Regions from separate parts of the Proteus mirabilis HI4320 genome, predicted to be linked through region 2. Evidence: predicted binding sites of a transcription regulator. Region 2 holds the regulator's gene; the other holds the start of a gene.

Region 1 (3,209 bases), 1.5 Mb from region 2:
ATTATTTTCAACGCCATCAGCGTCCTATTATTGCGAGTAAAGATTGGCATCCCGCAGATCATCTCAGCTTTGCAAAAAATTCAGGTACTGTTGTTGGCGAAATTGGCCAATTAAATGGCCGCCCACAAGTTTGGTGGCCAGTGCATTGTGTACAAAATAGCCATGGCGCTGATTTTCATCCATTATTAACAGATGATTTAATTAGTCATATTATTTATAAAGGCCAAAATCGACTTATCGATAGTTATAGTGCTTTTTTTGATAATGACCATGAATATCAAACAGGATTGCATACTCTTTTACAAAGCATGCAGATCGAGCATCTCACCATTCTAGGGATAGCAACTGATTATTGCGTTAAATTTACCGTGTTAGATGCATTACAATTGGGTTATCAAGTATCAGTGGTTATGGATGGTTGTCGAGGTGTCAATATTCAACCAGATGATAGCCAACTCGCATTTAATCAAATGCAACAACATGGGGCAGTTTTAGTTGATTCAGTAACAATGCTTAAAAGTGACAAATAATATAAACAACATGATTAGCAATTATCATTCTCTACTTGTATGAATAGTAGAACTAAAAAGTGGTGATTTATCCAAATAATAAACTAATAAATCACCACCGTTACGCTAACTTTCATTATTTAAATTTAAAAACGTCTTAATCATCATCCATTGGTGTTAATGTGGCTAAACGTTCAGCTTGAAATTGCGCTTTTAGCTCTTGTTTGCTTTTCATCGTAATTTGTCCGTTTGTGCCAACCGTCATATGTTCCGGATTATGGTTATTCTGCGCTTGCCATAAGAGAACAATTTGCATGCAATGCTCTTTTTGCTCTGCCGTGAGTGCAACGCCGTCTGGCCATTTACCTAGCTCAACTGCGGTAGAAAGACGTTGATAAATCTCAGGTGTGACCATTGAAATTAAATCATTAACTTCCATTGATTGCTCCATATATCAAATTACCACGCAAAAGCTGAATCGTTTTTTTATTTGTTAATTTATTGTTAATAGCGACTATTTAGCCCTTTTGCACTTCACCTGTTTCTGTATTGCTAAATGCCAAAGAGGCAGAATTAACACAATAACGTTGTCCTGTCGGTGCTGGGCCATCATTAAATACATGCCCTAAATGAGCACCACATTGATGACAGCGGATCTCTGTTCTTTTCATATTATGCGAAAAATCATCAAGATAAAGAATTGCATCATCACTTACAGGTTGATAAAAACTTGGCCAGCCACATCCTGCATCAAATTTAGTTTCCGAATAAAACAAAGGCGCAGAACAACATAAGCAATGATAAATACCTGTTTCTCTATTATGTAATAATTTACCACTAAACGGCGGTTCAGTACCCCGCTGTTGCGTCACATAATGCTGCATTTCATTGAGGTTTGATAAATCAATGTGATTGTTATCACTTGAAATATGCACTTTTTTTTCATTATTGCTCATAAACACCTCACACTGACAAAAATGTTTTTTAAAACAACAGCAAATAATAACAAAGATTTAACAACAAATCTGGAAAATATAGTCTAAAATCAATGAGAGTAATCTTTAGTTTTTGAAATGTGATACATTTCACATAACGGAGCAAAGGTAACTTCATTTATCGGCAATGATCCCGATAATACACAGCGTAATATTTATCTAAAACGACCAATCCTTAAGCAAAAAGTGTTTTTTTAATTGATTTTTTGCAATTATTGACACGATTCCGCTTGACGACTGGCGCGGTTTTGGTAACTTTAGAAGCAACTTTTTAATTCACTAATAAAGCTGGTGGAATACATATGACTATCAAAGTAGGTATTAATGGTTTTGGTCGTATCGGCCGCATCGTTTTCCGTGCTGCACAAGAACGTTCAGATATCGAAATCGTAGGTATTAACGATCTGTTAGACGCAGAATACATGGCATACATGCTGAAATACGATTCAACTCATGGTCGTTTCAACGGTACTGTTGAAGTAAAAGATGGCCACCTCGTTGTTAATGGTAAAACCATCCGCGTAACATCAGAAAGAGATCCAGCAAACCTGAAATGGAACGAAATTGGTGTTGATGTTGTTGCTGAAGCAACTGGTCTGTTCTTAACTGACGAAACTGCACGTAAACACATCCAAGCTGGTGCGAAAAAAGTTGTTCTGACTGGTCCTTCAAAAGACAGCACACCTATGTTCGTTATGGGTGTAAACCACAAATCATATGCAGGTCAAGATATCGTTTCTAACGCATCTTGTACAACTAACTGCTTAGCGCCTTTAGCAAAAGTTATCAACGACAAATTCGGTATCGTTGAAGGTCTGATGACAACTGTTCACGCAACAACTGCAACTCAACGTACTGTTGATGGTCCTTCAATGAAAGACTGGCGTGGTGGTCGTGGTGCTTCTCAAAACATCATCCCTTCATCAACTGGTGCTGCTAAAGCAGTAGGTAAAGTTATTCCTGAACTGAATGGCAAACTGACTGGTATGTCTTTCCGTGTTCCTACTCCTAACGTTTCTGTTGTTGACTTAACTGCACGTCTGGAAAAACCAGCAACTTATGCTCAAATCTGTGAAGCAATCAAAGAAGCTGCCGAAGGCGAACTGAAAGGCGTTCTGGGTTACACTGAAGATGCAGTTGTTTCAACTGACTTCAACGGTGAAGTATTAACTTCAGTATTCGATGCTAAAGCAGGTATCGCGCTGAATGACAACTTTGTTAAATTAGTTTCTTGGTACGATAACGAAGTTGGTTATTCAAACAAAGTTCTAGATCTGATTTCTCATATCTCTAAATAATTAGAGTTTAGAAAGCCAAGATTGATTTTAGAGCCACCCTTTCGGTGGCTCTTTTATTTTTTTACTCGGCAGTTTATTGTATTCAAATAGTCCGCGACATAAGGTTATAAAATAATGAATGAGAAAATTTTTTCTTTGCCGGTTATTGAACAAATATCACCTTACTTAAGTCGACGCCAATTAGGTGAACTCCCTATTCTGGTGATCTCTCACCCCAAAGTACGTGCGGCTATTAGTCTTCAAGGTGCCCATCTTATCGCATGGCAACCCGCACAAACGCATCCCGTTTTGTGGCTCAGTGAAGATGCCTTATTTACTCCCGGTGTTGCTATTCGTGGTGGTATCCCTATTTGTTGGCCTTGGTTTGCCTCAGCGGGAACACCAAGCCATGGATTTGCACGTATCTT
Region 2 (3,209 bases):
TCCTACGGTGGATACCTCTAATCCCTTCTCAGCTAAAGCTATTCCAACACTGGATGAAAGTTTTATTGTTATTCGCTTTCGTGGCTTAACGGATATCGATTTCCCCTATCTATTGGCAATGTTGCATGGTTCATTTATGTCGACTATCAATACTATTGTTGTTCCAGGAGGGAAATTAGGCTTAGCGATGGAATTAATCATGGCACCACTGGTGAAGAAATTATTGAATGGTGAAAAAATTAGCTAAAATAGATATGTTATTTGTGACGAAAATAATATCCCCGTATTTTAGGGATATTATTTTATATATTAAAATTTATTTTAAAATATCAAATTTATTCAGGATCTTTAATTTCAAAAGAGTGCGTAATATTGGCCGCTTTTCCTAACATTAAAGAAACAGAGCAATATTTTTCTGCTGATAATTGTACAGCTCGCTCAACAATTTTATCTGTCAACGCTTTACCGGAAACAATGAAATGTAAATTAATATCAGTAAATAAACGAGGTGCCTCTTCACGACGTTTTGATGTTAATTTCACTTCACAATCAGTGACTTGGTGGCGACCTTTACGTAAGATACTCACCACATCAATAGCACTACAACCACCCGCAGCAATTAATACCATTTCCATCGGACTAGGCGCTTTATCACCTGAATTACCATCCATCATAACTTGATGGCCGGAAGATGATTCGCCAACAAAAGATAAATCTTCAACCCATTTAACACGTGCTTCCATTTTATTTTTCCCCTAAATACAACTGAGACTAAAAGAGTACATTCTCATAATTCAACTAGCAATTAGCAAATAGGTTTATTATGCTGACTGCGTAAAACGAGACTTAATGCGTTAACTGTGTTAAAAACAATATCTGCTTGATGATAGTGGTTAAGATCAATGCATTATTTTCTCATTTATTATAATCTATTCCTTATTAACTTTCCGAATTCTCAGGAAGTTAATCGGTAAAGATAGGATTTTAAGCACGCTGTATCAAAAGGGTGTCAATCCGTTTTGAAAGGCTGCATTAACGTACAGAGGATAACGCGAATGGTTCTCGGCAAGCCGCAAACAGACCCGACTCTTGAATGGTTTTTGTCACACTGCCATATTCACAAATATCCATCCAAGAGCACGCTGATCCACCAAGGTGAAAAAGCGGAAACACTTTATTATATTGTTAAAGGTTCCGTGGCTGTTCTTATTAAAGATGAAGAAGGAAAAGAGATGATCCTTTCCTACCTAAACCAAGGTGACTTCATCGGTGAACTTGGATTATTTGAAGAAGATCAAGAACGTAGTGCATGGGTTAGAGCAAAAACAGCCTGTGAAGTAGCAGAAATTTCCTATAAAAAATTCCGCCAATTAATTCAGGTCAATCCTGACATTCTGATGCGCCTTTCCGCTCAAATGGCGAATAGATTACAAACCACATCAGAAAAAGTAGGTAACCTTGCTTTCCTTGATGTAACAGGTCGTATTGCACAAACTTTATTAAATTTAGCTAAACAACCTGATGCAATGACGCATCCTGATGGCATGCAAATTAAAATTACACGTCAGGAAATCGGTCAAATTGTAGGTTGTTCACGTGAAACTGTAGGCCGTATTTTAAAAATGCTGGAAGATCAAAACCTCATTTCAGCACACGGTAAAACTATCGTTGTTTACGGTACTCGTTAAGTTGCATTGAAAACAGCCCATTTAACTGATGGACAGTGATTATTTTGTATGAAGCCCCATCGCAATGATGGGGTTTTACATTTGAATTCACTCTGCTTTTACAAACTCATCAAGCGCTTTTCGTAACGCATTCATGCCCTCTTGTAACTCTTCGAGGGTAATAATCAGCGATGGTGTAAAGCGTATTACATCAGCCCCGGCATTTAATATCATTAAGCCATGCTTAGAGGCCAGTGCAAGTAACTCTTTTGCTTTACCTGCATACAGTGGTGCTAACTGCGCGCCAATTAATAAGCCTTGTCCACGAATTTGAGAAAACACAGCATAAGTTTGGTTTATCGCCTGCAATTCATCCACTATCCAACGATGACGCTCACTGACACCTTCTAATACCGCCTGAGTGTTGATTAAATCAAAAGCAGCATTGCCTACTGCACAGGCTAATGGGTTCCCCCCATAAGTCGTACCATGTGTTCCTACCCCCATTACCGAAGCGATATCCTCGGTGGTTAACATCGCACTGAGAGGAAAACCACTACCTAATGCTTTGGCACTGGTAATAATATCGGGCTGTATATCATAGTGCATATAAGCAAATAGTTTGCCGGTTCGCCCCATACCCGTTTGTACTTCATCAAGAATTAATAGCGCTTGATGCTTATCACATAGTGTACGTAAGCCATGCATAAACTCCGCTGTCGCCGGTGTCACTCCGCCCTCACCTTGGATAGGCTCCAGTATTACGGCACAAGTATGAGAGTCAATCACGGCTTTTACAGCATCAAGAGAGTTAAAAGGGACATGTATAATATCCGCAGGTTTAGGACCAAAACCATCCGCATATTTAGGTTGTCCCCCAACAGAGACTGTAAAAAATGTTCTACCATGAAAGGCGTGGTGGAAGGCAATTATCTTCGTTTTATAAGGATTATGACGGGTAATAGCGTAATGTCGTGCTAATTTAAGTGCGGCTTCATTCGCTTCTGCCCCAGAATTGGCAAAAAAGACACGTTCAGCAAAAGTATGTTGGATTAATTTCTGAGCTAAACATAATGCCGGCTCATTAGTAAACACATTACTTACATGCCAAAGCTTCTCACTTTGCTCTTGCAGTGCTTTATTCAATAGTGGATGCGCATGCCCAAGCGCTAGAACAGCAATACCACCAGCAAAATCAATATAGGATTTTCCCTGTTGATCCCAAACACGGCTACCTTGCCCTTTAACAGGAATAAAATCTGCTGGTGAATAAATTGGCAACATTACCTGATCGTAAGTTGCCCTATTAATACGTTGATTTATCATTACCCCACCTGACCGACATTTAGCTATACAATGAAAATATAATCACTAAATATGAATAAAAAATCAAATAAGGTTTGATATAAAAGTGGATAATGACGCTAAATTTTCATTATCCAATTAATATTTAAGAAAATTATTTAATAACTCATGCCCTTGTTCACTCAGAATACTTTCAGGATGAAATTGCACACCTTCAATGGGTAAAGTACGATGACG

Evidence for each region. The regulator CRP, encoded in region 2, controls carbon source genes, mostly activating them, when cyclic AMP is high. The targets are predictions, from matches to a motif close to ATGTGANNNNNNTCACAT.
Region 1: msrB (peptide-methionine (R)-S-oxide reductase MsrB) is a predicted target of CRP. The motif match lies at 1,583-1,600, and genes of this name have one in related genera.

The regions. Positions count from the first base shown of each region.
Region 1 covers NC_010554.1:1,594,141-1,597,349, forward strand. The annotation lists gene pncA (bifunctional nicotinamidase/pyrazinamidase) at 1-530, shown strand, start outside; gene PMI_RS07280 (YeaC family protein) at 667-948, opposite strand; gene msrB (peptide-methionine (R)-S-oxide reductase MsrB) at 1,028-1,465, opposite strand; gene gapA (glyceraldehyde-3-phosphate dehydrogenase) at 1,807-2,802, shown strand; gene PMI_RS07295 (D-hexose-6-phosphate mutarotase) at 2,917-3,209, shown strand, end outside.
Region 2 covers NC_010554.1:3,092,750-3,095,958, forward strand. The annotation lists gene PMI_RS13920 (phosphoribulokinase) at 1-247, shown strand, start outside; gene PMI_RS13925 (OsmC family protein) at 336-743, opposite strand; gene crp (cAMP-activated global transcriptional regulator CRP) at 1,056-1,688, shown strand; gene PMI_RS13935 (aspartate aminotransferase family protein) at 1,776-2,993, opposite strand; gene PMI_RS13940 (aminodeoxychorismate synthase component II) at 3,111-3,209, opposite strand, start outside.